DNA from 3 places in the Streptomyces sp. NPDC048297 genome. Region 2 is predicted to be linked to each of the others. Evidence: riboswitches for the same ligand, from Rfam matches in the RefSeq annotation. Region 2 holds a riboswitch; each other region holds the start of a gene.

Region 1 (10,155 bases), on a different contig from region 2:
GCGCGTGCCGGACAAGTCTCACTCTAAGGGGGCCTGTCCGGCACGTCGGTGGGGCCGTTCGGAGGTACTGCTCGCGACATGCGACGATGTGCGGCATGCCGCAGCAACCCCCCGTTCGGAGCAGCCCCGGGCGGCCGCCACGCCCGGATGCGTCCATGTCGTTGATCACCAACGTGATGGACCACAGCCTCGACGACGGGTATGCCGAGGCGGCGGCCCGGAAGAAGTCCGAGGGCGAGGGCGGGCTGCCGAAGACCCTCCGGGCGAAGCTGGGGCTGGCGGGCGGTCTGGTCCTGGCGGCGCTGGTGGTGACCGTCGGCGCGGCACAGGCGCGCGTGGCGGCGCCGGTGGTGGCCAAGGAGCGCCAGGAGCTGATCGACCGGATCGACCGGGAGAGCTCCGCCGCGGACAAGCTCGAGGGCGACGTCGACAAGCTGCGTGACGACGTGGGCGCTCGGCAACGGGCGGCGCTGCGTGACAGCGGCGGCGACACCGGGGCGGAGCTGGTGGGGGTCCTGTCCGGTGCCACGGCGGTGCACGGCCCCGGCGTGAAGCTGGTGGTGAACGACGCCAAGGAGGCCAGCACCGGCGGTGACGGCACCAATCCGCGCGAGACCTCGGGGTTCTCCGACACCGGGCGGGTGCGTGACCGGGACATGCAGCGCGTGGTGAACGGGCTGTGGGCGTCGGGTGCGGAGGCCGTCTCCGTCAACGGGCAGCGGCTGACCGCCCTGTCCGCGATCAGGGCCGCGGGTGACGCGATACTGGTCGACAACAAGCCGCTGGTGCCGCCGTACACGGTGCTGGCGGTGGGGGACGGGGAACGGCTCGGCGCCAGGTTCCAGGACAGCGCCGACGGGCTGTACCTGCATGCCCTGGAGGACAACTTCGGTATCCGCGCCACCATCTCCACGGAGGCCGACGTCCGGTTGCCCGCGGCGCCGAGCGTGATCGTACGTACAGCAAAGCCGAACTCCGAGAAGACTGAGAAGGGCACATCGTGATCGCCGTACTGGGCCTCGTCGTGGGAGTCGTGGCCGGCCTGTTGGTCCGGCCCGAGGTTCCGGCGGTCGTCGAGCCATATCTGCCGATCGCCGTCGTGGCGGCGCTGGACGCCGTCTTCGGTGGTCTGCGGGCCATGCTGGACGGGATCTTCGACGACAAGGTCTTCGTGGTGTCGTTCCTGTCGAACGTCGTCGTGGCCGCGCTGATCGTGTTCCTGGGCGACAAGTTGGGTGTGGGTGCGCAGCTGTCCACCGGTGTCGTGGTGGTCCTCGGCATCCGGATCTTCTCCAACGCCGCGGCCATCCGACGACACGTGTTCCGGGCGTGATACCGATGAGTGAAAGGGACGAGCAGCCGGAGAACAGGCTGCGCAGGGAACTGCCCGACGAGGTGCCGGCAGCGGGCTCCGAGGCCGAGCCGGTCCGCGACGAGAACGCCGAGCCGCAGCTCAGCGGGCGCCGGAGGTTGCTCGAAGGGTTGTGGCCGCCGCGGCTCACCAGGGCCCAACTCATCGTCGCGGTGCTGCTGTTCGGGCTCGGCTTCGGGCTCGCGGTGCAGGTGGCGTCGAACAGTGACAGCGACAGTGCGCTGCGTGGCGCCCGTCAGGAGGATCTTGTTCGCATCCTCGATGAACTGGACGACCGTACTCAGCGTCTTGAGGACGAGAAGCAGGGACTCGAGAAGCAGCGCCAGGAACTGCAGAGCAGCTCCGACCAGGCCGCGGAGGCCCGCAAGCAGACGGCCGAGAAGGAGAAGCAACTCGGCATTCTGGCGGGCACCGTGGCGGCGCAGGGTCCCGGCATCACGGTGACGGTCGAGGACACGAAGGGGACGGTCAAAGCGGACATGCTGCTCGACGCGATCCAGGAGTTGCGCGCGGCCGGCGCGGAGGCGATCCAGATCAACGGCGTCCGTGTCGTCGCGAACACCTACCTGGCGGACTCCGGCAAGAAGGTCAGTGTCGACGGGAACAAGATCAACGCTCCCTTTCGTTTCCAGGTCATCGGTAAGCCGCAGGACCTCGAACCGGCGCTGAACATCCCAGGAGGCGTGGTGCAGACTCTGGAGAAGGAGCAGGCCACGGTGACGGTCGAGCGGTCGGACAAGATCGTCGTGGATGCCTTGCGGCAGGCGAAGGGGCCTGACTACGCTCGGTCGTCCTCACGGTGAACCGGCGGTGCATGGGAGACGTGTGCCAGGGGCATGAGGTTGCGGGGGGTCGGCGCACCGATGGGGAGGTGCGTGGTGGAAACTGTTTGGTGGAAACGGACGTTGTGAGGATGTCCGGGTCGACCGGTGTCGGCAATCAGGGTTCGTCCTGCCCCACGGGCGGGTCTGTTTCGGTCAAGGGGAATCGCCCGTGAAGTTGTTTGCGAAGTTGTTCGGCAAGAGTGCGCGAGAGAGCGGAGACAACGCGACCGCTCGCCATCGCGCACAGCCTGACGCGGAGGGCCAGCGCCCGCTGTTCCGGGACCAGGTCGCTGGTCCGGGCGGTGACATTTCCGGCGGGCAGGGCGCGGCGTCTGTTGACCCTGCCCAGTCCGGCGGCATAGGTTTCGGGCAACCGTCAACCTCAAGTGCGGGTGGAGGGTTTGCCTCCGGCCCGAATGCGTCCAACGCCCCCGCGGGGCTTCCGCGGCAGGAGGATCCGTCCATGTCGGTCCTGGTGTGTACGAGGTGCGGTAACCGCAACGCGGAGAACGCCCGCTTCTGCTCGAACTGCGGTGCGCCCCTGCGTCCCGGTGTCGCGCCCGAGCGTGCCTCCGAGACCACGTCCACGATCTCCATCTCCGGCATCGAGGCCTACGACGCCGAGGTGACCGGCCAGACGCCGGTGCCGACGCTCTCGCCCGAGGCGCAGGCGGCCGTCGACGCGCTGCCGCTGGGCTCGGCGCTCCTGGTGGTGCGCCGGGGGCCGAACTCGGGCAGCCGCTTCCTGCTGGACGGCGACCTGACCACGGCCGGCCGTCACCCGCAGAGCGACATCTTCCTGGACGACGTGACGGTCTCGCGCCGCCATGTGGAGTTCCGGCGCTCTCCCGACGGCACCTTCACGGTGGCGGACGTGGGCAGCCTGAACGGCACGTACGTCAACCGTGAGCGGATCGACCAGGTCGCTCTGTCCAACGGCGACGAGGTGCAGATCGGCAAGTACCGGCTGGTCTTCTACTTGAGCCGGCAGGGCATCTGACCTCCCCCGGACGCCGTCCGGGGGGACCCCAGGGAAGGTCCATGCTTCAAACACCGAGCGGCGGTGCCGGAAACGGTGCCGCCGCCGCGGACAGTGGGCTGATGAGCATCGGCACGGTGCTGAACGCGCTGCGTGACGAGTTTCCCGAAGTGACCATCTCCAAGATCCGCTTCCTGGAGTCGGAGGGGCTCATCGAGCCGCGGCGGACCCCCTCGGGGTACCGCAAGTTCAGCGCCGGGGACGTCGAGCGCCTCGGTCACGTCCTGAGGATGCAGCGGGACCACTATCTGCCGCTCAAGGTGATCCGGGAGCATCTGGACGCCATGGAGCGCGGTGAGGCCGTCCAGCTTCCGGTGGTGGGGCGCCAGCGCACCGGGGAGGACGTGGAGCAGCAGGCCGAGCGGCCCACGGTGGCGCGGGTCGGGCGGTCCGAGCTGCTGGCGGCCGCCGGTGTCGACGAGGGTGACCTGAAGGAGTGGGAGTCGTACGGGCTCGTCGTCCCCCTGGAGGACGGGGTGTACGACGCCGAGGCCGTCACCGTGGCCTCGCTCGTGGCGGAGCTGGGCCGGTTCGGGATCGAGCCGCGGCACCTTCGGGTGATGAAGGCGGCGGCCGACCGCGAGGCGGGTCTCGTGGACCAGGTGGTGGCCCCGCTCAAGCGCCATCGCAACCCGCAGACCAGGGCGCACGCGGAGGCCCGTACGAAGGAGCTGGCGGCGCTCACGGTGAAGCTGCACGCGGCGATGGTGAAGACCGCTCTCGGGGTGCGGTTGCCGTGACGAACGGGCGTGTCGGTGGGCCGTATCGGCCACCTGTTCCCGGCCCGACTACCCAAACGTCCCGGGCACGGCCTAGGGTTGCTGTGTGAACGAGCTCGATGTCGTAGGTGTCCGGGTGGAAATGCCCTCCAACCAACCGATCGTGCTCCTGCGCGAAGTGGGGGGCGATCGTTACCTCCCCATCTGGATCGGACCGGGGGAGGCGACGGCGATCGCCTTCGCGCAGCAGGGCATGGCGCCCGCGCGACCGCTGACCCACGACCTGTTCAAGGACGTGCTGGAGGCCGTCGGCCAGGAGCTGACCGAAGTGCGCATCACGGACCTGCGTGAGGGCGTCTTCTACGCGGAGCTGGTCTTCGCCAGCGGGGTCGAGGTCAGTGCCCGCCCGTCCGACGCCATAGCGCTGGCCCTGCGCACCGGAACGCCGATCTACGGCAGTGACACGGTGCTGGACGACGCCGGCATCGCGATCCCGGACGAGCAGGAGGACGAGGTCGAGAAGTTCCGTGAGTTCCTCGACCAGATCTCGCCCGAGGACTTCGGCACCAGCAGCCAGTGAGGCGGGGCGGTGAAGCGGGGCGGGCCGCGCCGGACGGGCTGGGAAACCGGTCGGTCGGTGGCTCGGCAGGGGGGCCGGCGTGAGGGCAATTGCCAGCGGCCCGTGAGAGCGTCCTACGCCTCCCTGCCATGGCATTCGGCTAGCCTTTCCCCGCGGTGGGGAACGGAAAACCACTCCTAGGGTGATTATCACTCGGCGTGCCGAGTGTGGCGATCGTTGACGCACCCCTGGTGACTGCCTACCGTCGAGAAGGCAGGTCAAGGACGGAGGTCGGCGTGAGCATCAGCGGCGACGGTACGGCTGGGGGTGCCCCCGGACGCGGTTTCGGGGAGAGCGGTCCGTACCCTCCCTCAGGCTCTTTGCCACGCTCGAGCAGGGGGTACCCTCATCCCGCCGGCGCGGCCGATCACGCCCCACAGCAGCCGACGGTGGTGCCGAGTGGCGGAGGGGCGGCGTCCATGACATCCGAGCAGATCGGTTATCGCGGTCCCACGGCCTGCGCGGCGGCCGGCATCACCTACCGTCAGCTCGACTACTGGGCCCGCACGGGTCTGGTCGAGCCCAGCGTGCGGCCCGCCTACGGGTCGGGTACGCAGCGTCTGTACAGCTTCCGGGACGTCGTCGTCCTGAAGATCGTCAAGCGCTTCCTGGACACGGGTGTCTCCTTGCAGAACATCCGCACGACGGTCCAGCACCTCAGGGAACGCGGTTTCCGCGACCTCGAGCGGATGACCCTCATGAGCGACGGGGCGACCGTCTACGAGTGCACCTCCCCGGACGAGGTGCATGCGCTGCTCCAGGGGGGTCAGGGAATCTTCGGCATCGCCGTGGGCGTGGTGTGGCGGGACGTGGAGAGCGCTCTCTCGCAGCTGCACGGCGAGCGCATCGACACCGGTGAGACGCTCATCGGGCAGAACCCCGCGGACGAACTGGCCAGGCGCCGCAACCGGGCCGTCTGACAGCGCGGCCCCCCGGCGCGTCACTGGACGGCGCCGCAGGCGCCCCGCCTGACGACGGCGCCTCGCAGGGCCGGGCCGGTGGGCCCGCATTGTCAGTGGTGTGGTGCAGCATCGGACATGTGAGAAACGCGCCCACGATCCTGCATCTCGACATGGATGCCTTCTTCGCCTCGGTGGAGCAGGCATCCAAGCCGAGCCTGCGCGGGAAGGCCGTGATCGTGGGCGGGCTCGGACCCCGCGGTGTGGTGGCCACCGCGTCGTACGAGGCACGGGTCTTCGGCGTCCATTCGGCGATGCCCATGGCCCAGGCGCGCCGGCTGGCCCCGAACGCCGCGTACCTGGTGCCGCGCTTCGCCGTCTACCGGTCGGTCAGCGAGCAGGTGATGGCGCTCCTGCGGGCGCTGTCGCCGCTGGTGGAGCCGCTGAGCCTGGACGAGGCGTTCGTGGACCTGGAGGCCGGGGAGGCGGCCTGGGACGGGGAATCGGCGCGCCTGGCCGGGACCAGGCTGCGCGCCGACATACGCGCGGCCACGGGGCTGACGGGGTCGGTGGGGCTCGCCGCCTCCAAGATGCTCGCGAAGATCGCCTCGGAGGAGGCCAAGCCCGACGGCCTCGTACTCATCCGGCCCGGGACCGAGCGGGACCTGCTCGGACCGATGTCGGTGCGCACCCTGCCGGGCGTCGGGCCGGCCACCGGGGACCATCTGCGGCGGGCCGGGATCACCACCGTCGAGGAGCTGGCGGAGGCGGGTGAGGACGAGCTGGTACGGATGCTCGGCAAGGCGCACGGGCACGCCCTGTACGCCATGGCGCTGGCGCGCGACGACCGGCCCGTGGTGGCCGAGCGGGAGACCAAGTCGGTGTCGGTCGAGGACACCTACGACGTGGACATCCACGACCGGCTGCGGGTCGGGACGGAGGTGCAGCGGCTGGCCGACCGGTGCGTGCGGCGGCTGCGCGGGGCGGGCCTGTCCGGGCGGACCATCGTGCTGAAGGTGCGCAGGTACGACTTCTCGACGCTGACCCGCTCGGAGACGCTCAGAGGGCCCACGGACGACCCGGCGGTGATCCGGGAGGCGGCAGCGCGGCTGCTGGAGTCCGTGGACACCACGGGCGGGGTGCGGCTGCTCGGCGTGGGCGTCTCCGGGCTCGCCGACTACACGCAGGAGGACCTGTTCGCGCAGGGCGCTGCCGCTGCTGCCGCCGCCGAGGAGGCGCCGGAGGAGGTCGTACCCGAGGCCGTGGAGCTGCCCCCGGAGCCTGCCGAGCGGCAGTGGCGTGCGGGGCACGACGTGCGGCATGCGGAGTTCGGGCACGGCTGGGTGCAGGGAAGTGGGCTGGGGCGGGTCACCGTGCGGTTCGAGACGCCGCAGTCGGAGCCGGGGCGGGTGCGGACGTTCCGGGTCGACGATCCTGAGCTGGAGACGGCGGATCCGCTGCCGTTGGTGCGGGGTGAAGGGGGGAAGGGGGGACGTGGGGTGAAGCGGGGTGAAGCGGGGTGAAGCGGAGACCCGTGTGTAGCGGGTAGTGGGTGGGGCGGCAGTCGGGTGCGAGTGCGCAGTGCGAGTGAGTGCGGGTGCGTGGGGTTTTCGCGCGCTGTTCCCCGTGCCCCTGGGGAGTTGCGGCCCCCGGGGGCGGCAAGGCTTGCCCCTTGCTCAGGTCTCCTCCGTACCCGTTTCTCAGATCTCCTCGTACCCGTTTCTCAGCTCTCCTCCGTTCCGGCCAGTTTGCCGAAGTCGTGGTCCGGGAGCGGGGGAGGGGCACCCACGTCCAGGCCGTAGTGGTGGTAGAGCTGGAGTTCCTGCTCGGGGGACAGGTGGCGGCCCACGCCGAAGTCGGGGGCGTCCTTGATGAGCGCGCGGTCGAAGGGGACCCTGAGGGTGCCCTCGATCAGCTCGCTGGGCTCCAGCGGGACGAAGGCGTCCCGGGAGAACAGACCGGTGCGTATGGCCGCCCACTCCGGCACCCCGGTGGCGTCGTCGAGGTACACCTCGTCGATGGTCCCTATCTTGGTGCCATTGCGGTCGAACGCCTTGCGGCCGATCAGGTTGCGCGGATCGATGTCGGTCTGCACGGTCCCTCTCCCTCCACGTGGTCGCAACTCATCCGTAAGCACTACAAAAGAGCAGATTCAGGGAGGCGGCCACTCGAGGCCGCGGGCATTGACCTCGCTGGTAGTCTGACAACGGCTGCTGACCCCGTGCGGGAGAGTCCTCCGAGCACTCGGAGGCGCCGAAGGAGCAACTCCTCCCCGGAATCTCTCAGGCCCCCGTACCGCACGGACGAGGTCACTCTGGAAAGCAGGGCGGGCGCCGACGACGGCTCCCGCTCTCACCGACGGTGAAAGCCGGGCCTTCAGTGTGCCCGGTGAAGCTCTCAGGTTTGAGATGACAGAGGGGGAGGCCGTCCGGGCACCCGCGCCGTGGTGCCCCTCGCAGGTCGCGCAGACCAGGAGGCCTCCGTACATGACCGCTCATCGCATTCCGCTCGCCGCGCTCGAAGCGGGCATTCCCTTCGAGCAGCGCCACATCGGGCCCGACCAGGAGGCGCGGGCCAAGATGCTCGCGCACGTCGGCTACGGCTCCCTCGACGAGCTGACCGCCGCCGCGGTCCCGGATGTGATCAAGAACGCCGACGCCCTCGACCTGCCGGGTGCCCGCACCGAGGCCGAGGTGCTCGCCGAGCTGCGTTCGCTCGCCGACCGCAACCAGGTGCTCGGCTCGATGATCGGGCTCGGCTACTACGGGACCTTCACGCCGCCCGTCATCCTGCGCAACGTCATGGAGAACCCTGCCTGGTACACGGCCTACACGCCGTACCAGCCGGAGATCTCGCAGGGTCGGCTCGAGGCCCTGCTGAACTTCCAGACGATGGTCGCCGAGCTGACCGGGCTGCCGACCTCCGGTGCCTCCCTGCTCGACGAGGGCACGGCCGCCGCCGAGGCGATGGCGCTGTCCCGGCGCATGGGCAAGAACAAGAAGGGCCTGTTCCTGGTCGACGCGGACACGCTGCCGCAGACCGTCGCCGTCATCGAGACGCGCGCCGAGCCGACCGGTGTCGAGGTCGTCGTCGCCGACCTCAGCGAGGGCATCCCGGCGGACATCGCGGCCCGTGAGATCAACGGCGTGCTGCTGCAGTACCCGGGCGCATCCGGTGCGGTGCGCGACCTGAAGCCCGTCATCGACCAGGCGCACGAGCTGGGCGCCCTGGTCACGGTCGCCGCCGACCTCCTGGCGCTGACCCTGCTGACCTCGCCGGGCGAGCTGGGCGCGGACATCGCGGTCGGCACGACCCAGCGCTTCGGTGTGCCGATGGGCTTCGGCGGTCCGCACGCGGGCTACATGGCGGTGCACGAGAAGTTCGCCCGCAGCCTGCCCGGCCGTCTGGTCGGCGTCTCCGTCGACGCCGACGGCCACAAGGCCTACCGCCTCGCGCTGCAGACCCGTGAGCAGCACATCCGCCGTGAGAAGGCCACCAGCAACATCTGCACCGCGCAGGTGCTGCTCGCCGTCATGGCCGGCATGTACGCCGTCTACCACGGGCCGGAGGGCCTCAGGACCATCGCGTCGCGCACCCACCGGTACGCCACCCTCCTCGCCGAGGGCCTGAAGGCGGGCGGCGTCGAGATCGTCCACGGCGCCTACTTCGACACCCTCACCGCGCGCGTGCCCGGCAAGGCCGCCGAGGTCGCCGCCGCGGCCGTGGACAACGGGGTGAACCTGCGCCTCGTCGACACCGACCACGTCTCCCTGGCCTGCGACGAGACCACCGACCGTGCCCAGCTGGCCGCCGTCTTCGCCGCCTTCGGCGTCGAGGGCGACATCGAGGCGCTCGACGAGGCCGCCGCGCAGGCGCTGCCCGAGGCGCTGCTGCGCACCGACGACTACCTGACCCACCCGGTCTTCCACGAGCACCGCTCCGAGACCGCGATGCTGCGCTACCTGCGCAAGCTGGCCGACCGCGACTACGCGCTCGACCGCGGCATGATCCCGCTGGGCTCCTGCACCATGAAGCTCAACGCGACCACCGAGATGGAGCCGGTCACCTGGCCCGAGTTCGGCCAGCTGCACCCCTTCGTGCCCGCCGAACAGGCCGCGGGCTACCTGACCCTCATCCGCGAGCTGGAGGAACGTCTCGCCGAGGTCACCGGGTACGACAAGGTCTCGCTGCAGCCGAACGCCGGTTCCCAGGGCGAGCTGGCCGGTCTGCTGGCCGTACGCGGCTACCACCGCGCGAACGGCGACGAGCAGCGCACGGTCTGCCTGATCCCGTCCTCCGCGCACGGCACCAACGCGGCCAGCGCCGTGATGGCCGGCATGAAGGTCGTCGTCGTGAAGACCGCCGAGGACGGCGAGATCGACGTCGAGGACCTGCGGGCGAAGATCGAGCGGCACCGCGACGAGCTGGCGGTCCTGATGATCACCTACCCGTCGACGCACGGTGTCTTCGAGGAGCACGTCGCCGACATCTGCGCCCAGGTCCACGAGGCCGGCGGCCAGGTCTACGTCGACGGCGCCAACCTCAACGCCCTGGTCGGCCTCGCCAAGCCCGGCCACTTCGGCGGCGACGTCTCGCACCTGAACCTGCACAAGACGTTCTGCATCCCGCACGGCGGCGGCGGCCCCGGCGTCGGCCCGGTCGGGGTCCGCTCGCACCTGGCGC
Region 2 (10,155 bases):
CACGTCACCCTTGTGACCGGGCGTGGCGTAGGAGTCGAACTTGGTGTAGCCGTTGACCGACGGCGGCAGCAGCGTGGTGGCCACGTCGCCCTTGGGCGAGCCGCCCATGGCGTCGATGACCGACTGCTTGTCGAGGGCCCACTGGACGGCCTTGCGGCAGTGGACGTTGTCGAACGGGGCGACGTGCAGGTTCAGCGCCATGTAACCCGTCGCGCCCGCGTACGAGTTGTCCGTCTGCGGGGCGTACTTGCCGTTCAGGATCTTCGGCTGCGTCTGCGGCTGCACACCGGCGCCGGTGATGTCGGCCGTGATCTTGTCGGCGAGCAGGTCGTTGTCGACCGTGACCGGGTTGACCTTGAACTTGACGTTGATCTTGTCCGGCAGCGCCTTGCGGATCGGGTCCGACTTCGGGTCCCAGTTCGGGTTGCGGACGAGGGAGGCGCTGGCGCCCTCCTCGTACGAGGCGAACTTGTAGGGGCCGGAGGACACGATGTGCTGGACGTACTTCGCGCCGTCGTCCTTCGCCGCCGGCACGGGGGCCGTCTGGGAGAAGGTCGCCAGGTAGTCGAAGTCGGCGAAGGGCTTGGCCAGGTGGAAGACGATCGTCTGGTCGTCCGGGGTCTCGATCGAGTCGAGGCCCTTCTTGTCCTTGTAGGGGCCCTTGTACTTGTCACCGCCCTCTAGGTACGCCTTGAAGTACGTCGGGCCGTTGGACAGGGCCTCGGGCGCGAAGTTGGAGCGCTCGATCGCGTACTTGACGTCCTTGGACGTGATCGGCGTGCCGTCGTCGAACTTCAGGCCGGAACGCAGGTGGTACGTCCAGGTCTTGGCGTCGGCGCTGGCCTTGCCGAGGGAGTCCGCCAGGTCGGGGACGACCGTGAGGCCGTCCTTGCCCGCGGCCGGCTTGAACGTGACGAGCGTACGCGCGTAGAGACGCGAGAAGTTCTGCACGAAGCCGTAGTACGTGTTGCCGGGGTCGAGGGAGTCCGGGACGTCGGAGTCCTCGAGGTTGACCGTCCCTCCCTTCTTGCTCGACGCGTTGACGATGGAGTCCAGCGCCGCGTCCTTCTTGGCGGTGCCGCCACCGCCGTTGTTCTTGCTGTCGTTACCGCCGCCGCACGCGGCAGCGCCGAGCGAGACCGCCAGGACCGTCGCCACGGCGGCGGTAACCCTTCTCGTCTTCACGTGAGGAATGCCCCCTCGATCGTTGGATCACTTGCTGCGAGGATCGAGCGCATCACGCAGCCCGTCACCCAGCAGGTTGAACGCCAGGACGGTGATGAAGATCGCCAGTCCGGGCACGAACATGAACTGCGGATCTGCGGTGTAGAGATCCACTGCGTTGCTGAGCATTCCGCCCCAGGAGGCCTGCGGCGGTGCGATACCGACTCCGAGGAAGCTCAGCGCGGCCTCGAAGAGGATGTTCGTCGGAATGATCAGCGTCGAGTAGACGAGGATCGGAGCGACGAGGTTGGGCAGGAGTTCCCGGAACAGGATGTACGGGCCCCGGGCGCCCAGGCTGGTGGCGGCCTCCACGAACTCGCGCCGCGCGAGGCTCATCGTCTGGGCGCGCACGATACGGCCGATGTAGGGCCAGCTGAAGAAGCCGATCACGAAGATCAGCACGCCGATGCGCAGCGGCAGCCCGTTGAAGCCGAAGAATCCGTCCTGGACCGAGGCCGAGATGGCGATGGCGAACAGCAGGAGCGGGAACGCGAGGAAGGTGTCCATCAGCCGGCTGATGACGCTGTCGACCCAGCCGCCGTAGTAGCCGGCGACGACGCCGAGCACGGTGCCGATGACGACGGACAGCAGGGTGGCGCCGCCGGCGACCAGCAGCGAGACCCAGGAACCCTCGATGATGCGGGCGAGCATGTCGCGGCCGTACTGCGGCTCGACGCCGAGCGGGTGGGCCCAGCTCATTCCGCCCCAGCTGCCCTTGGGGGCGAGCAGGGCGGGGTCGATGAGGTTCTGGTGGAACTCGTTGGGGTCAAGCCCGAAGGCCCACTCGATCGGCTTGGCGAGCACCGCCATGAGCACGAGCAGGATGACGACGACGCCACCCGCAACCGCCAACTTGTCCCGTTTGAACCGGGTCCAGGCGATCTGTGTGAGCGAACGACCTTCGATCTGGGCTTTCTTGACCCCGGCGAGCACAGCCTCGGGCGGGGTCTCGGCCTCAGCCCCGGTGGTCTCGAGCGGTGCTGTCACTGTGAATCCGACCCCTCCAGCCGGTTGTTGACCGGCCCGCATCTGCCGCCAAGGTTTGCGGCTTTGTCGACTTGCTCAGGACGTGAGGTGAGCACCTGGTGTCCTGAGTGGGGAGTCTTCAGCGTGGCCGCGATCAGCCGCCAGAGCTGACGGCGAAAGTATGCGTAACCGTGATGCGGCTATGGGGGTTCCGTTATCCGAACGTCCGGAACCGACGCGCGGACGAATCGGTCACACACAGTGACGGTTGACCCGCCGACTTCGACTCAGCGCACGCGCTCAGTAGGCCCCGTGGACCGGCGGGTAGCCGTAGCCGGGGGCCGGTGAGCGGGGTTGGGGCTGGGGGGCGGCCGCGTGGGCGTCGCGGTCGTAGAACGGGCGGGAGTTGGCGCGCATCCACATGACGACGGGGTCGTAGTCGTCGGTCATCGCGACCGTCGAGACCGGCAGGCCCTCCGGTACGGCGCCGACGGACTGCTGCATCATCGCCCGCACCGAGTCGACCGCGGCCGGCGAGGTGTCGTACACGTCCAGGCCGAGGGCGAGGTACGGCGCCCCGAGCGCGGGCTGCACCCAGGCGCGGCGCAGCGAGCGCAGCGCGGGGGTGCGGTGGGCGTTCTGCGCGAGCAGGGCGTAGAACTGCGGGATGTCGACGGCCGGTTCGGACAGGCGCAGGGGGCCGGCGGGCTGGCGGTCCAGACCGGTGGCGATGCGGCGCAGGTCCAGCCAGGGGATGCCGACGCCGCCGCCCGGGGCGTGCGGGTTGAGCCAGAGGCCGTAGTGGTCGGGGTAGAGGGTGCGGGCCACGTCGAGCCCGTCGACGACCTCGTAGGACCGGTTCCAGCCGCTCGCGGAGAGTTCCTGCGCGGAGGTGACGCAGGGGGCGTAGTGGGAGCCGTCGACCTCCATGTCCCCGTACTGGGCGTCCGGGGAGCCGGCCTGGCCGTGCCACAGGAACATCCAGATCTGGCCGGAGGAGGGGGTGGCGAGGGCGCGCAGCAGCGCTTCGTAGGCGTCGTAGCGGCCGGGGGTGACCTGGCGCAGCATGTGCTCGACGCTGCCGCTGTGGCTCGCGCTCACCTGTCGTGCCCTTCTCTTTTCAGTGCCCCACGTTTGGAGACAGCTTAAGCGCCTGGTGGCTCGGGGCCTTGTGTGCGTCGGCGGGTGCGGGTTGTGCGTGGTTCTCGCGCAGTTCCCCGCGCCCCTGGGTCTGCTGCACCTGTCGTCGGCTTCCAGTGGGCGTGTTCACGGCTTCTGGTGGGCGTGGTCGCGGCTTCTAGTGGCCGGACTCGTAGAAGGGGCGGACGTTGGTGGTGAGCCAGGTGGCGACGGGGTCGTCGGCGATGTCCATGAGGACCAGGTTGACCGGCCAGGGGACCGGCTGGGTGCCGAGGGCTCTGCCGAGCGCCCCCAGGGGGAGGGCGCGGATGTCGCCCTCGTACGGGGAGAGTTCGACGCCGATGAACATCACGGGGTCGGCCGTCTCGATGGCGGCGAGGCAGCGGCGGGCGGTGCGGACGACGCCGGTCGCGGCGAACTCGGCGGAGGCGGCGGAGAGGAAGTCGACCGGGTCGTCCTGCCAGTCGGGCTCGAAGAGCCGGACGCGACCGCCGGAGGCGGGGCCGTCCAGGGGGGTGCGGCCGGCGCGGGAGAGGTCCGCCACCGCCTCGGGCGGCAGGGGGACGCCGACCACGCCGCCGGGGTTGACCGCCAGGCCCACCTGCGGGGGCAGGCCGCGGGCGAACTCCACGGCGGGGGCGATGGTGTACGACATGTGGGAGCCGGTGGCCTGGTGCAGTTGCTCCTCGGAACTGAAGACCGGGACGTACACCTGGCCTTCGATGTCCAGGGTGGGCAGGTCCAGCGGGCCGCTGTGCGGGCCGCCGCCGCCCGGCAGCGGTATCCAGAGGAAGCTGCGGCCCAGGACCTCGACGATCCGGCCGCCCGCGGAGGGGACGCCCAGGGAGGCGGAGAGCACCTCCTCCAGTTCGTTGCCGGGCCAACCGCCGTGCGGGTGGGGGTGCGCCTGTGCCGGGAAGTCCGCGGGAACGTCCGCCGGGAAGTCCATGTGCCTACCGCCTGCTGGGAACCGTGCTGTGGTGCCAAAGGCTATCCGGTACGGGTGACGGCCCTCACCCTGTGAACACGATCCGCTGCAGGACGTCCGCCGCCGGCCGGTCCAGCAGCACCGCCGAGCCGCAGCCGGCGGGCACTTCGCCGCGCTGCACCGCGCGCAGCAGCCGGGCGGTCGCGCCGCGGTGGCGCCGGAAGGCGTACCGCGACACGTCCCGGCCTCGCTCGCGCCGGCCCTCGCGGGCGGTGCGGGCGGTGACGTCGAGGAGGAGCAGGTGCAGGGTGCCGCCGCGGCGCCGGGCCTCGCGGGCCAGCCAGGCGCGCACCCAGGCCTGGGTGCCGCAGTCGTGCACGACCACCGCCTCGCCGGAGGCGAGGGCGCGGCGCAGGCCGGCGTAGTGGGAGAGGCGGACCAGGGGGCGGTAGAGCGCGTAGGGCAGGAGGCGGGGCGTGCGGGCGTCCCAGCGCTCGCGGGTGTCCTGGGAGTCGATCCGCGGGCCGGGGACCGCGCGCCGCATCAGGGTGGACTTGCCGCTGCCGGGCAGGCCGGTGATCACCACCAGGTCTCTCGGTCCGAAGTGCAGGGTGTGCGGGCTGTGGCCGGCGCGCTCGCGCAGGTCGCGGACGACCGGGGCCGGGCGACCGGTGCCGCGTTCGACGGCGGGGGCGCAGGGCTGCTTCGGCACCGCGATGCCGGTGGTGGTGGCGTAGGCCGTGGTCCTGTTCACCGTGTTCGTCCTCCCCTGCTGGGCCCGGGGCATCCCCCTTGCCCTTCACATGTAAAGAGAAGGTAATGCGCGGTGTCCAGTGGTTCGGTGCGCGTCGTGCGACAGCTCGGTTACAGATGCGGCCCTGACGGTCCGGGGTGTGGCGTGCAATGATGTGCCCGCCAACTGCATACCGGCCGCTTGAATCCGCGCGGGAGAGTTCCCAGCAGTCTTCGCTGGGGCGCCGAAGGAGCAAGTCCCTCCCTTGAATCTCTCAGGCCCCGTTACCGCGCGGGCGAGGCACATCTGAAAAGCGGGCCGCCATGACGGTGGCCCCACCCAAGGTGCAAGTCCTGACCTGCGACTTTTCCCGAGTCGGTGGTCATGGCGAACCTCTCAGGTTCCGATGACAGATGGGGAGGAACTTCCTCGCCCTTCTTGCCTTGGGAGACGACCGACCGATGAGCAGTACCGAACTCCGTCACACCGCGCTGGACGCCCTCCATCGCTCGCTCGGTGCGACCATGACCGACTTCGCCGGCTGGGACATGCCGCTGCGCTACGGCTCCGAGCGTGACGAGCACGTCGCGGTGCGCACCAGTGCGGGCCTGTTCGACCTCTCCCACATGGGCGAGATCACGGTGACCGGCCCGCAGGCCGCCGCGCTGCTGAACTTCGCGCTCGTCGGCAACATCGCCTCCGTCGGGCTCGGCCGCGCCCGCTACACCATGATCTGCCGGGCCGACGGCGGCATCCTGGACGACCTGATCGTCTACCGGCTGGCCGAGACCGAGTACATGGTCGTGGCGAACGCCTCCAACGCCCAGGTCGTGCTCGACGCGCTGACCGAGCGCGCCGCCGGTTTCGACGCCGAGGTCCGCGACGACCGCGACGCCTACGCGCTGATCGCCGTCCAGGGCCCCGAGTCCCCCGGCATCCTGAAGTCCCTCACGGACGCCGACCTGGACGGCCTGAAGTACTACGCGGGCCTGCCCGGCACCGTCGCCGGCGTCCCCGCGCTGATCGCGCGCACCGGCTACACCGGCGAGGACGGCTTCGAGCTGTTCGTGAAGCCGGAGCACGCCGTGCAGCTGTGGCAGGCACTGACCGAGGCCGGCGAGGGCGTCGGCCTGGTGCCGTGCGGCCTGTCCTGCCGGGACACCCTGCGCCTGGAGGCGGGCATGCCGCTGTACGGGCACGAGCTGACCACCTCGCTCACGCCGTTCGACGCCGGGCTCGGCCGGGTGGTGAAGTTCGAGAAGGAGGGCGACTTCGTGGGCCGCGAGGCGCTCACCGAGGCCGCCGCGCGCGCCGAGCAGAACCCGCCGCGCGTCCTGGTCGGGCTGGTCGCCGAGGGCCGCCGCGTCCCGCGCGCCGGGTACGCCGTCGTCGCCGGCGGCCAGGTGATCGGCGAGGTCACCTCCGGCGCCCCCTCCCCCACCCTGGCCAAGCCGATCGCCATGGCCTACGTCGACGCCGCCCACGCGGCGCCGGGCACCGAGGGCGTGGGCGTGGACATCCGCGGCAACCACGAGCCCTACGAGGTCGTGGCGCTGCCCTTCTACAAGCGCCAGAAGTAGTCACTGGCCCAAAGCGCCAGCAGGCTGGGCCCCGGTCGCGTCCCGAGCACGTGACCCTGCCCACATTTCGCCTGCTCATCAGCGCTTTCCGCACTCCCCCGTCGACCAGCACTTTCCCGCATACAGGAGAATTCAGGCCATGAGCAACCCGCAGCAGCTGCGCTACAGCAAGGAGCACGAGTGGCTGTCGGCCGCCGAGGACGGCGTCTCGACGGTCGGCATCACCGAGTTCGCGGCCAACGCCCTCGGCGACGTCGTCTACGCCCAGCTCCCCGAGGTCGGTGACACGGTGACCGCGGGCGAGACCTGCGGCGAGCTGGAGTCGACCAAGTCCGTCTCCGACCTGTACTCGCCGGTCACCGGTGAGGTCGTCGAGGCCAACCAGGACGTCGTCGACGACCCGTCGCTGGTGAACTCCGCCCCCTTCGAGGGTGGCTGGCTGTTCAAGGTCCGTGTCACGGAGGAGCCGTCCGACCTGCTCTCCGCCGCCGAGTACGACGCCGAGATCGCCGGCTGAGGAGTCGTAGCCCCATGACTGTCCTGAACACCCCCCTGCACGAGCTGGACCCCGAGATCGCCGCCGCGGTCGACGCCGAGCTGGTCCGCCAGCAGTCGACGCTGGAGATGATCGCCTCCGAGAACTTCGCGCCGCTCGCGGTGATGGAGGCCCAGGGTTCGGTCCTGACCAACAAGTACGCCGAGGGCTACCCCGGCCGCCGCTACTACGGCGGCTGCGAGCACGTCGACGTCGCCGAGCAGATCGCCATCGACCGGATCAAGGAGCTGTTCGGCGCCGAGTACGCCAACGTGCAGCCCCACTCCGGCGCCTCCGCCAACCAGGCGGCGCTGTTCGCGCTGGCCCAGCCCGGGGACACCATCCTCGGTCTGGACCTCGCGCACGGCGGCCACCTGACCCACGGCATGCGCCTGAACTTCTCGGGCAAGCAGTTCAACGTGGTCGCGTACCACGTGGACGAGGCCGGCCTGGTCGACATGGCCGAGGTCGAGCGGCTCGCCAAGGAGCACCGCCCCAAGGTGATCATCGCCGGCTGGTCGGCGTACCCGCGGCAGCTGGACTTCGCCGAGTTCCGCCGGATCGCCGACGAGGTCGAGGCGTACCTGTGGGTCGACATGGCGCACTTCGCCGGCCTGGTCGCCGCCGGTCTGCACCCGAACCCGGTCGAGTACGCGGACGTGGTCACCTCCACGACCCACAAGACCCTCGGCGGCCCGCGCGGCGGCGTCATCCTCGCCAAGAAGGACTTCGCGAAGAAGCTGAACTCCTCGGTCTTCCCCGGCTTCCAGGGCGGCCCGCTGGAGCACGTGATCGCGGCGAAGGCGGTCTCCTTCAAGGTCGCCGCCTCCGAGGAGTTCAAGGAGCGCCAGCGGCGCACGGTCGAGGGCGCGCGCATCCTCGCCGAGCGCCTCACGGCGGCCGACGCCCGCGAGGCCGGGGTCAACGTCCTGTCGGGCGGGACGGACGTCCACCTGATCCTGGTCGACCTGCGCGAGTCCGAGCTGGACGGCCAGCAGGCCGAGGACCGTCTCCACGAGGTCGGCATCACCGTCAACCGCAACGCGGTCCCGAACGACCCGCGCCCGCCGATGGTGACCTCCGGCCTGCGGATCGGCACGCCCGCCCTCGCCACCCGCGGCTTCACCGCCGAGGACTTCGCCGAGGTCGCGGACGTGATCGCCGAGACGCTGAAGCCGTCCTACGACGCCGAGGCGCTCAAGGCCCGGGTCGAGGCCCTGGCCGACAAGCACCCGCTGTACCCGGGACTGAACAAGTAAATCCCGTTTCATCCGGCACCGCGCACACTGGAAAGGTGAGCGCGGTGCCGGCCCCCGCACCACCCCGTATGTGAGGAGTCACCCCCGTGGCCATCTCGGTCTTCGACCTGTTCTCGATCGGCATCGGCCCGTCCAGCTCCCACACGGTCGGCCCGATGCGCGCGGCGCGCATGTTCGCCGGCCGGCTGCGCAACGAGGGCCTGCTCGGCTCCGTCGCGTCCGTGCGCTGCGAGCTGTACGGCTCGCTCGGCGCCACCGGCCACGGCCACGGCACCCCGAAGGCGGTGCTGCTCGGTCTTGAGGGCGCCTCTCCGCGCACGGTCGACGTGGAGAGCGCCGACGAGCGGGTGGAGGGGATCAAGAAGGCGGGCCGGCTGAACCTGCTCGGCGAGCACGAGATCACCTTCTCCTTCGACGACGACCTCGTCCTGCACCGCCGCAAGGCGCTCCCCTACCACGCCAACGGCATGACCGTCTGGGCGTACGACGCCACGGGCACGGAGCTGCTCGCCAAGACGTACTACTCGGTCGGCGGCGGCTTCGTCGTGGACGAGGAAGCGGTCGGCGCGGACCGGATCGTGCTGGACGACACGGTCCTGAAGTACCCCTTCCGCACCGGCGACGAACTGCTGCGCCTCACGAAGGACACGGGCCTGTCCATCTCCTCCCTGATGCTGGAGAACGAGCGGGCCTGGCGCACGGAGGAGGAGATCCGGGCCGGGCTGCTGGAGATCTGGCGCGTGATGCGCGCGTGCGTGAGCCGTGGCATGTCCCGCGAGGGCATCCTGCCCGGCGGCCTCAAGGTCCGCCGCCGCGCGGCCGTCTCCGCCCGCCAACTACGCGCCGCGGGCGACCCGTTGGCGCACGCGATGGAGTGGATCACGCTCTACGCGATGGCGGTGAACGAGGAGAACGCGGCCGGCGGCCGTGTGGTCACCGCCCCCACCAACGGCGCGGCGGGCATCATCCCGGCGGTCCTGCACTACTACATCAACTTCGTACCCGGCGCCGACGAGGAGGGCGTGGTCCGCTTCCTCCTCGCGGCCGGCGCGATCGGCATGCTCTTCAAGGAGAACGCCTCCATCTCCGGCGCCGAGGTCGGCTGCCAGGGCGAGGTCGGCTCCGCCTGCTCGATGGCCGCGGGCGCCCTCGCCGAGGTGCTCGGCGGCACTCCCGAACAGGTCGAGAACGCGGCCGAGATCGGCATGGAGCACAACCTCGGCCTCACCTGCGACCCGGTCGGCGGCCTCGTCCAGATCCCCTGCATCGAACGCAACGGCATGGCCGCGGTGAAGGCCGTCACGGCCGCGAAGATGGCCATGCGCGGCGACGGCTCCCACAAGGTCTCCCTCGACAAGGTCATCAAGACCATGAAGGACACGGGCGCGGACATGAGCGTCAAGTACAAGGAGACGGCGCGGGGCGGGCTGGCGGTCAACATCATCGAGTGCTGAGATGGTGGGCGCCGATGGGGGGCCACCGTCGGGGGCCGGACTACGGGGTACAGCAGGGAGCGAAGCGTGCGTGTGGGAGGGCGGCTGCCGTTGCCGATGACGGCGGACAGTGGGCGCTGGGTGACCGTCGCGGCGGAGCGGACCGTTCTCGGTGTCGTCCACAACATCACGTCCGCTACCCGGCTGCTCGATCTTCTCGCCGTGTTCGAGGGCGACCGGCGCATCCAGACCGTTTTCACCTGCACGGAGTCGTCGGCGCTGGACGGGGGAACCGTTGAGTTCTTCACGTCCCGGGGAATGCTGCACATACCCTGGAGAGAAGCGACGGCGCGTAAA
Region 3 (10,155 bases), on a different contig from region 2:
CGGACTCCGCCACCCGGCGCGGCTCGTCCCGGTCAAGAGGCTGGGGCTTGCCGGTGTCGATCTGGCAGAAGTCGCAGCGCCGGGTGCACTGGTCGCCGCCGATGAGGAAGGTGGCCTCGCGGTCCTCCCAACACTCGAAGATGTTGGGGCAGCGCGCCTCCTGGCATACCGTGTGCAGCCCTTCGGCCTTCACCCGCGACTGCAACGCGGTGTACTCCGGCCCCATCCGCACCCGGGCCTTCATCCAACCCGGCTTGCGCTCGACGGGTGTCTGGCTGTTCCGCACCTCCAGCCGCAGCAACCTGCGGCCGTCAGGCGCCACGGAAGGCGTGCTGGTTCCGCTCATCTCACATCTCCGGGTACAAGGGGTGTGCGTGGGCGAGCGTGGCCAGACGAGCCCGCAGCTCGGCGGCGACGCCCTCGTCGTACGCCGGCCCCAGGGCCTCCGCAATGATGTCGGCGGCCTCCGCGAAGCCGCGGCCGGCCAGGGCCGGCGAACCGATCCGCAGCCCCCGAGGTCACCATCGGCGGGCCGGGGTCGAACGGTACGGCGTTGCGGTTCACCGTGATGCCGATGTGGTGCAGGCGGTCCTCCGCCTGCTGCCCGTCGAGCTCGGACTCACGCAGGTCGACCAAGACCAGATGTACGTCGGCGCCACCCGACAGCACGGACACAGCCGCGCCCGCGACGTCGGGAGCGCTCAGCCGTTCCGCGAGGAGCCGTGCGCCCGCGAGGGCGCGCTCCTGACGCTCGCGGAACACCGGCTCGGATGCCATCTTGAACGCAACCGCCGTGGCCGCGATCACGTGCTCCAGCGGGCCGCCCACCGGTGCGAAATTCTCGCCGGCGATCATCACCAGCGTGCTCTGCCGGCGCACCGGCTCGGCACGCACGGCGGCGGACACTTCGGGGACGAAGTCGGCGAGCCGACGGTCCAGCACGGGCATCTCAGGCTCCTTCGGTGAGAGCCGCGTAGGCGGTTGCGTCCAGCAGGTCGGGCGCGCCGGTGATCCGCAACCGGAACAGCCAGCCCGCTCCGAACGGGTCGGAGTTGACCAGGCCGGGATCGGCCACCGCGGCTTCGTTGATCTCGACGACCTCGCCGTCCGCGGGAGCGAACAGGTCGCTCACGGACTTGGTCGACTCGATCTCTCCGCACGCCTCGCCGGCGCTGATCGTCGCGCCGACGGCGGGCAGGTCGAGGTAGACCACGTCGCCGAGCGCGTCGGCCGCGTGGGCCGTGACCCCGACGGTCGACACGTCGCCGTCGGTCGCGATCCACTCGTGGTCGCCGGTGTACTTCAGGTCGGTGGGCAGGCTCATGATGGTTCCCTGAGAATGTCGGTCGGTCCGGGAGGACCGGGTGCGGCTGATGAGGGGGTCCTCGGGACGCGGTCAGGCTTGGCGGCGGTAGAAGGGCAGCGGGACGACCTCGGCGTACTCCTGGCTGCCCCGGATGTCGACCAGCACCTTCGTGCCGGGTGCGCTCCGGTCGGTCGGCAGGTAGGCCATGGCCACGGGGTGGCCGAGGGTTGGCGACAGGGCGCCCGAGGTGACCTCACCGAGGCGCTCGCCGGTGTCCGGGGCGAGTACGGTGCAGCCGGTGCGCGGAGCTCGTCGGCCGGTCGAGGTCAGCCCGACCAGCACGTGGTCCGGCCCCTGGTCACGGCAGGCGGCCAGGGCCGCCTCGCCCACGAACCCGCCGCGCTTCCCGAACACCACGACGCGGCCGAGTCCCGCGTCGAACGGCGTGGTGCGGACGGTGAGTTCCTGGCCGTACAAGGGCATGCCGGCTTCGAGGCGCAGCGTGTCGCGGCAGGCCAGGCCGCAGGGGAGAAGGCCGTGCTCCGCGCCCGCTTCGCTGACGGCCCGCCAGAGGGCCACCGCGTCCTCGGGACGGCAGTAGATCTCGAAGCCGTCCTCGCCGGTGTAGCCGGTGCGGGCGAGCAGCACCTCGCGGTCCGCCAGCCGTGCCCGGTCGATCGCGTAGTACTTCAGCGACGGCACGTCCACGTCGGCCAGTTCGCTGAGGATCGTCGGCGACGTCGGGCCCTGGACCGCGATCAGCGCCCAGTCGCTGGAAGCGTCCCGGATCGTGGTGGCGTAGCCGTCGATCCGGTCACGCAGGCAGGAGAGCACGACCGGCGCGTTGCCGGCGTTGGCCACGACGAGGTACTCCTGCTCGGCCAGACGGTAGACGACGAGGTCGTCGAGGACTCCGCCGGTCTCGTGGACCAGAAGGGAGTAGCGGGCGCGGCCGACGGCGATCTTCGACGGCTCCCCGACCAGCGCGTGGTCGAGGGCCCGGCCCACCTCGGGACCAGACAGTTCGATTTCGCCCATGTGGGTGAGGTCGAAGATTCCGGCGGTGGTCCGTACGGCGTGGTGCTCGGCCAGTTCGGAGGTGTAGCGCAGCGGCATCGACCAGCCGGCGAAGTCGGTGAACCTCGCCGCGAGTTCGGCGTGGACGTCGTGCAGCGGTGTCTTCTTGGACATGGTGGTTTCCCTCAGACCGTGACCGGTCGGATCACGACTCGAACGACTCGGGGGGCGGGCAGGCGCAGACCAGGTTCCGGTCGCCGTGCGCCTGGTCGATCCGGCCGACTGGCGGCCAGTACTTGTCGGGCGTGACGCCCGCCGGAAAGACGGCCCGCTCGCGCGAGTAGGCCCGGGTCCACTCACCGGCGATCGCGGCCGCGGTGTGCGGCGCCCGTCGCAGCGGGCTCCCCTCGAGGGTCCAGGCACCCTCGTGCACCAGGTCGATCTCCGCGCGGATCGCGATCATCGCCTCGCAGAAGCGGTCCAGCTCCTGCAGGCTCTCACTCTCCGTCGGCTCGACCATCAGCGTGCCGGCGACCGGGAAGCTCATCGTCGGCGCGTGGAAGCCGTAGTCGATGAGCCGCTTGGCGATGTCGTCGACCGTCACACCCGTGGCGGCGGTGATCGGGCGTACGTCGAGGATGCACTCGTGCGCGACGAGGCCGCCCTCTCCGGCGTACAGGACGGGGAAGTGCGGCGCGAGCCGTCGGGCGACGTAGTTGGCGCTCAGCACGGCCGTCTGGGTCGCCTCCTTCAGCCCCTCCGCGCCCATCATCCGGATGTAGGCCCACGGGATCGGCAGGATGCCGGCACTGCCGAACGGCGCGGCGCTCACCGACCCGGTCCCGTCGCGGCGTCCGGTGTCGGGGTGCAGCGGGTGGGTGGGCAGGTACGGTGCGAGGTGCTCGGCCACCGCGACCGGGCCGACGCCCGGCCCGCCGCCGCCGTGCGGGATGCAGAACGTCTTGTGCAGGTTGAGGTGGGACACGTCGCCGCCGAACTCACCCGGCTTGGCGACCCCGAGCAGCGCGTTGAGGTTGGCGCCGTCGACGTACACCTGTCCGCCGTGCTGGTGAACCAGCTCGCACAGCCGGGTGATGCTCTCCTCGTAGACACCGTGTGTCGAGGGGTAGGTCACCATGATCGCGGCCAGGTCCTCGGCGTGCTTCGCGCACTTGGCCTCCAGGTCGGCGAGGTCGACCGTGCCGTCGGGCCGCGACGCCACCACGACGACGCGCATCCCGGCCATGACCGCGGAGGCGGCGTTGGTGCCGTGCGCGCTTGCCGGTATCAGGCACACGTCGCGGCCGGCCTGGCCGTTGCTCCGGTGGTAGGCGCGGATCGCCAGCAGGCCCGCGAGCTCGCCCTGCGATCCGGCGTTCGGCTGGATGGAGACCTTGGCGTACCCGGTGATCTCGGCCAGCCATGTCTCGAGCTGCTCGATCAGGGTCAGGTACCCGGTCGCGTCCGTGAGGGGGGCGAACGGGTGCAGGTCCGCGAAGGCGGGCCAGCTGACCGGTTCCATCTCCGTGGTCGCGTTGAGCTTCATCGTGCAGGACCCGAGCGGGATCATGCCGCGGTCCAGCGCGAAGTCACGGTCGGACAGCTTGCGCAGGTAGCGCAGCATCGCGGTCTCGGAACGGTGCTGGTGGAAGACCGGGTGGGTGAGGAAGGGGGAGGTACGGCGCAGTCCCGACGGCAGCGCCGTCGGCGCGCCGGTCGCCGGCCCGTCCAGGTCGTCGTCGGCCCGGCCGAAGGCGTCGAGCACAAGGCGGACGTGGTCTTTCGTCGTGACCTCGGAGCAGGAGACGCCGACGTGGTCCTGGTCCACCAGACGCAGCCGCAGACCTTTGCCGTGTGCTGCCACGACGACCTCCTCGGCACGGCCGGGGACCCGCACCAGCAGAGTGTCGAAGAACTCGCGGTGCACCACCGCGATCCCGCTCGCCCGCAGCCCCGAGGCGATGAGCGTGGCGTGCCGGTGCGTCCGTCGGGCGATCTCGGCCAGACCCTCGGGGCCGTGGTAGACGGCGTACATCGACGCGACCACGGCCAGCAGCACCTGCGCCGTGCAGATGTTCGAAGTCGCCCTGTCGCGCCGGATGTGCTGCTCGCGGGTTTGCAGGGCGAGGCGGTACGCCGGCCGGCCGGCGTCGTCCACGGACACGCCCACGAGCCGGCCGGGCAGATGGCGTGTCAGCCCTTCGCGGACCGCGATGTAGCCGGCGTGCGGCCCGCCGTAGAACAAGGGGACACCGAAGCGCTGGGACGATCCGACGACGATGTCGGCGCCGAACTCGCCCGGGGGCACGAGCAGGGTGAGGGCCAGCAGATCGGCGGCCACTGTGACCAGCGCCCCGCGCGCTCGTGCCGCGGCGGTCACCTCGCGCAGGTCGCGGACCGCGCCCGAGCACCCGGGGTAGGACAGCACCACCCCGAAGAAGTCGTCCTCCGGCAGCGGCTCGGCGACGTCGATCTCGACGACCTCGATGCCGATCGCGTCGGCACGCGTGCGCAGGACGTCGAGGGTCTGTGGCAGGGTGTCGCGGTCGACCAGGACGCGGGTGGACCTCTTCTCGCCCGCGACACGGCGCATGACCGTGACGGCCTCGGCGACCGCCGTACCCTCGTCGAGCAGCGACGCGTTGGCAGTCGGCAGCCCCGTGAGATCGCCGACCATGGTCTGGAAGTTGATCAGCGCCTCGAGTCTGCCCTGGCTGATCTCCGGCTGGTACGGCGTGTAGGCGGTGTACCACGCCGGATCCTCCAGCACGTTGCGCCGGATCACCGCGGGTGTGACGGTCGCGTGGTAGCCGAGGCCGATCATCGGGACGGCCACGATGTTCCTACCGGCGAGGTCGTGCAGCTCGGCGCGCGCCTCGGCCTCGGTGGCGGTGGCGGGCAGGTTCAATTCGGAGGTGCTCCGGATGCCGCTCGGGACAGCGGCGTCGATCAGCTCGGTCAGCGTCGGGTAGCCGACGTCGGCCAGCATCTTGGCGCGGTCGACGTCGCCGACACCGATGTGACGGGCGGCGAACTCGCCGGACGCGGAGGATCCGGGTGAGGTCATGGCGGGAGGCTCCCTGATGGGGGGTGCCGCGGACGCGGCACCGTGGACGGGTGACCTCCCCGCTCTGTCATCGGTACCTGAGAGCTTCACCACCGGGTCCGGCGGTTTGCACCGTGGGCGCAGGACGTTGACGTCCCGTCTTTCCAGAGTCGCTTCACCGGAGCGGTACCTGTGCCTGAGAGATTCTGGGGAGAGTTGCTCCTTCGGCGCCTCGCCAAGACTGGGCAAGGGCTCTCCCGCTCCGGTTCGAGCAGCGTTTGTGTTGAGTTGTCGAGCCCGACCGCAAGGCCGGGTGGAGGCGCCGTCAGGGCGGGTCAGCACCCTGACGACCCTGGTGACCGTCGATCACGTACGAAATCAGGCGTGCTCAGACGCCGCGTACACGGGACTGGCCACGCGGTTCTTCGTCATGAGCGTGACCAGGTCGAACACCACGGTCGCGGCGGCGACGCAGGTGATCTCGGCGTGGTCGTAGGCAGGAGCGACTTCGACCACGTCCCCGCCGACGATGTTGAGTCCGTCGAGGCTGCGGAGCAGACGCAGCAGCTCTCGGCTGTTCAACCCGCCCATCTCCGGCGTTCCCGTCCCAGGTGCGAATGCGGGGTCGAGAACGTCGATGTCGATCGAGATGTACACCGGTGCGTCGCCCACGCGTCGCCGTACGGCGTCCACCGCCCCGTCGATCCCGATCACGTCGAGGTCTCCGGCGCGGATCGCCCGGAAGCCGAACGCCTTGTCGTTCACGAGGTCCATCTGGTCGTAGATCGGTCCCCGGATACCCAGGTGGATGGACTTCTCCTCGGCGAGCAGGCCCTCCTCGAAGGCCCGGCGGAACACCGTGCCGTGCGTGACCGGAGCGTTGAAGTAGGTGTCCCAGGTGTCGAGGTGCGCGTCGAAGTGGACCAGCGCGATCGGGCCGTACTTGTCCTTGGCCGCGCGCAACATGGGCAGCGCGATGGTGTGGTCACCGCCGATGCTCACGATGCGCCGGTCGGACCGGCCCGCGATGTCGCGGGCGTAGCCCTCGATCTGGGCGACCGCTTCGTCGATGCTGAACGGCGTACAGGGAACGTCGCCGGCGTCGACGACCTGGAGCGCTTCGAGCGGTGCGGTGTCGAGCTCGACGTGGAATTTCGGGCGCAGGTGGCGCGAGGCCTGGCGGACGCCCATGGGTCCGAAGCGGGCGCCCGGCCGGTACGACGTGCCCCCGTCGAACGGCACTCCGAGGATCGCGATGTCGTAGTCGCTGACCGAGCCGATGTCGGGGATTCTGGCGAAGGTGCCCAGACCGGCGAAGCGCGGGACCTTGGTGGCGTCCAGGGCGCCGATCGGGGCGGGGCGGTTGTCGGGGCTCATCACGGTCTCCGGTCAGTTGGTGGGGGCGGGGGCGGGGGCGGGGGCGGGGGACGGGTCGGTGTGTTCGGCCGGGTTGTCGGCGCCCGCGGCGGTGTCGCTGAGCGAGCGGCCTCGGGTCTCGGTTGCCCAGGCCAGCGTGACCAGGAGCCCGATGACCGACACGACGGCGCCGACGAGAAGTGGCAGGTTCTGGCTCTTGGCCAGGGCGAACGGCATCAGGAACGTGGCCGCGGCCGCCCCGATGCGGGAGAACGCGGTCCCGACTCCGACGGCGGTGGCGCGGACCTCGGTCGGGAAGAGCTCATTGGGGTAGACCACCTCGAGGAAGCTGGAGCCGCCCGAGGCGAGTGCGAAGACGCAGACCGCGACGAAGGTGACCCAGGTCGGCAGTCCTGGCACCAGACCGGGTACGCCCAGGGCTACCGCGATGATCCCGAAGGACCACAGCAGCAGCGCTCGACGGCCGATCCGCTCGACCAGCCAGAGTCCGGGGATGCCGCCGATGACGAACAGCGCGGCGAGGAAGACCTCCGCGGTGTTGCCGGTGATTCCCATGCCCGCCAGCAGGTCGGGGGCGAACGAGTAGAGCGCGAACAGCGGGATCACCTGGGCGGTCCAGAAGACGCCGACGAACAGGGTGCGCTTGAGGTACGGCGAGCGGAACACCGTGGTGTAGCTGGTCTTCGCGGCCGTCTGTTCGACCGCCAGGTCCGCCACGCCGTACTGCGGCCCGAAGACCTTCTTGATCGCCTGATCGGCCTCCTCGGCACGCCCCTTGCTGAGCAGCCAGCGAGGCGACTCCGGCGTACCGAGCCGCAGGAACAGGGTCACCACGGCGAACAGGGCCGGGCTGGCAAGCATGAAGCGCCAGGCGTTCGCACCGAGCCCTTCGAGGCTCACGCCCACGACGTACGCCGCCGCGGCGCCGACAGCCCAGACCACGAACGTGGCGCCGAGCAACCGACCGCGGAACCGCCGCGGGAGGTACTCCGCCAGCAATGACGTGGCGATCGGGTAGTCGGCGCCGATGGCCGCGCCGAGGAGGAAGCGCAGGAGCACCAGCTGCCAGACCTCGGCCGCGAAGGCGGACAGCACGGAGAACAGCGCGAGCGCGGCAAGGTCGGCGATGTACATGACGTGCCGACCGATCTTGTCGGTGACGTAGCCGAAGACCGCCCCGCCGAAGAAGATGCCGACCAGGCTCGCCGCCGCGACCAGGCCCTTGTCTGCGGTGGTCATGTCGAGGGCCGGGGTGAGCGTCGTGAAGGCGACGCCGATGATCGCGATGGCGTAGCCGTCGATGAACGGTCCGCCCGACGAGTAGGCGGTCAGTTTCTTGTGGAAGCGCGTCAGCGGCGCGTCGTCGATGAGATTCGATCCAACAGTCATGCAGTAGTCCCTGGCTCGCGATGGCCGTGTGGAGGTGCTGCTCCAGGTGTATGTGGGCGCCGTACGCGTCGTGCAGACCCACAGCGCTCAAAGTTCCCGCCCGCGCTTATACATCCGCACAACGCCGCTATGCAGACGGTCGGGCTCCGTCGTACCGTGACCCCATGCCGATCACGGTGGGCGAGCTGATCGAGATGCCGCACCTGCGCTGAGAGTCCGCTCAGGGGCCGGCGCGCCGGACCGGCCCGTATCGTGCACGCACACGACCGAGCCGTGGCGCTGGGTAGCCGGCTGAGAGCCGTCGATCTTCCGGTCAGTCCACCTCCGGCTGCGGGAACACGCGCGGCGTCAGCTCCAGCGACCGCACGTGCTCCGCGATCTCCCCGCACGTGGTGACCCACAGCTCCGGCAACCCCGCCATCGTCTCCAGCAGCGACTCCAGCGCGCGCAGCCGCCCCAGCCGGCCGCTCAGAAACGGGTGGATGGTGAGGGTGAAGCAGGACTCGTAGCGGTAGGCCTCGGCGAGCTCGCCGGTCCACATCGACAGCGCCTTGGCGGGGTCCTCGATGACGCCGGGGCCGAAGACCTCGGGGACGAAGGCGAACTGCTCCCAGTCGTCGAGCGCCCACGACACGGGGATCTCGACGATCGAGCGGGCGCCGTCGCCGGGCCGCTCGGCGAGCTCGTAGGGAAGGTCGGAGTCCATCAGGCTGGAGTCGTAGAGGAAGCCGCGGTCGAGCAGGATCTCCGCCGTCGAATACGACGTCTCCCACAGCGGCGCGCGGTACCCCACGGGCCGGACGCCGAGCACCTTGTCGAGCGACTCGAGTCCGCGGTCGATGACGGCCGCCTCCTCCTTGTACGACAGCCCGGCCATCGCCTCGTGCAGGTACCCGTGGTGCGCGATCTCGTGGCCGGCATCGCGGATCCGCCGGAGCAGGTCGGGGTAGCGCTCGACGGTGTACCCGGGCGCGAAGAAGGTCGCCTTGAGGTCGAACCGGTCGAGCAGGTCGAGCACGCGGGGTACGCCGGTCAGCGCGCCGTACGCCTGGTGGCTCATCACGGACAGCCGGTCCCGGGTGCCACGGTCGATGGTGAGGGCGACGTCCTCGGCGTCAAGGTCGAAGCCGAGGTTGGCGGCGGCCCGGAAGCCGGTCGGCCAGGTGATCGGGGCGGCCGGCTGGGTGGCGTCGCCGGTGGGGGTGGTCATGACGGTCCCTTCGGATCGAGAGAAGCAGGCTCAGGCGCGGGCGCGGGTGCTGCCGCCGTTGGCGGAGATGGTCTGGCCGACGAACGCGGTCAGGCCCGGCCGCGAGAGCAGGGCGACGGTGGCGGCGATCTCCTCGGGACGGCCGATCCTGCCGGCGGGGATCTCGGCGCCGTACTGCGCGTGCATCTCCTCCAGGCTCAGGCCGGCGTCGTCGGCGTCCACCTGCAGCTGGGGCGTGTCGATGATGCCCGGCGCGACCGCGTTGACGGTGATGTTCTCGGGCGCCAGCTCACGGCCCAGCGACTTGGTGAGCGCAATGAGTCCCGCCTTCGAGGAGGCGTACGCCGTGGCGCGCGGCCAGCCGACGACCCCCCACTCGGAGGTGATGACGACGATGTTGCCGCGCCCCTTGCGCCGCATCCCCGGCAGCACGGCCTGCACACACCGGAAGGTGCCTGACAGGTTCGTGTCGATATTGCGCCACCAGTCGTCGAGCGGCTGGTCGAGGATCGGGCCCATCGACATGTATGCCGCATTGCACACCACTACGTCAACCGGTCCCTGCTCGCGCTCGACCGCGGCGAACGCGGTCCGCACCGCCTCGGGGTCTGCCATGTCGGCCACCACCGGGAAGCCACCGGTCAGCTCGACCACCTCACGCATCTGCGGGGTGTCGGCCCGGCCGTTCACGCCGACCTTCGCGCCCTCCGCGGCCAGCCGGAGCGCGATCGCCCGGCCGATCCCCTGGGTCGCGCCGGTCACGACGGCGACCCGGCCCTCCTGGTGACGTCGTACGTTCGGCTCGTTCAT

Evidence for each region. A riboswitch is a leader RNA that binds a small molecule or an ion and turns the genes downstream of it on or off. The one in region 2 is predicted to bind glycine.
Region 1: another riboswitch for glycine. It lies ahead of gcvP (aminomethyl-transferring glycine dehydrogenase); the one in region 2 lies ahead of gcvT (glycine cleavage system aminomethyltransferase GcvT).
Region 3: another riboswitch for glycine. It lies ahead of gcvP (aminomethyl-transferring glycine dehydrogenase); the one in region 2 lies ahead of gcvT (glycine cleavage system aminomethyltransferase GcvT).

What each region holds. Positions count from the first base shown of each region.
Region 1 is NZ_JBICZA010000034.1:91,412-101,566, reverse strand. It holds gene ACGFYV_RS30360 (DUF881 domain-containing protein) at 87-1,004, shown strand; gene ACGFYV_RS30355 (small basic family protein) at 1,001-1,333, shown strand; gene ACGFYV_RS30350 (DUF881 domain-containing protein) at 1,339-2,175, shown strand; gene ACGFYV_RS30345 (FHA domain-containing protein) at 2,366-3,196, shown strand; gene ACGFYV_RS30340 (MerR family transcriptional regulator) at 3,238-3,975, shown strand; gene ACGFYV_RS30335 (bifunctional nuclease family protein) at 4,061-4,534, shown strand; gene ACGFYV_RS30330 (MerR family transcriptional regulator) at 4,810-5,493, shown strand; gene ACGFYV_RS30325 (DNA polymerase IV) at 5,613-6,995, shown strand; gene ACGFYV_RS30320 (PRC-barrel domain-containing protein) at 7,196-7,567, opposite strand; glycine riboswitch at 7,687-7,780, shown strand; gene gcvP (aminomethyl-transferring glycine dehydrogenase) at 7,959-10,155, shown strand, end outside.
Region 2 is NZ_JBICZA010000016.1:36,699-46,853, reverse strand. It holds gene ACGFYV_RS19160 (ABC transporter substrate-binding protein) at 1-1,158, opposite strand, end outside; gene ACGFYV_RS19155 (ABC transporter permease) at 1,213-2,211, opposite strand; gene ACGFYV_RS19150 (enhanced serine sensitivity protein SseB C-terminal domain-containing protein) at 2,491-3,258, opposite strand; gene ACGFYV_RS19145 (enhanced serine sensitivity protein SseB) at 3,488-4,279, opposite strand; gene ACGFYV_RS19140 (AAA family ATPase) at 4,344-5,012, opposite strand; glycine riboswitch at 5,194-5,291, shown strand; gene gcvT (glycine cleavage system aminomethyltransferase GcvT) at 5,453-6,571, shown strand; gene gcvH (glycine cleavage system protein GcvH) at 6,711-7,088, shown strand; gene glyA (serine hydroxymethyltransferase) at 7,103-8,365, shown strand; gene ACGFYV_RS19120 (L-serine ammonia-lyase) at 8,452-9,819, shown strand.
Region 3 is NZ_JBICZA010000060.1:11,179-21,333, reverse strand. It holds gene lipA (lipoyl synthase) at 1-346, opposite strand, end outside; partial or broken gene ACGFYV_RS36335 (serine hydroxymethyltransferase) at 348-825, opposite strand; gene gcvH (glycine cleavage system protein GcvH) at 950-1,324, opposite strand; gene gcvT (glycine cleavage system aminomethyltransferase GcvT) at 1,397-2,497, opposite strand; gene gcvP (aminomethyl-transferring glycine dehydrogenase) at 2,529-5,390, opposite strand; glycine riboswitch at 5,544-5,639, opposite strand; gene speB (agmatinase) at 5,748-6,746, opposite strand; gene ACGFYV_RS36310 (MFS transporter) at 6,759-8,135, opposite strand; gene ACGFYV_RS36305 (polysaccharide deacetylase) at 8,449-9,345, opposite strand; gene ACGFYV_RS36300 (SDR family NAD(P)-dependent oxidoreductase) at 9,376-10,155, opposite strand; gene ACGFYV_RS36295 (SDR family NAD(P)-dependent oxidoreductase) at 10,155-10,155, opposite strand, start outside.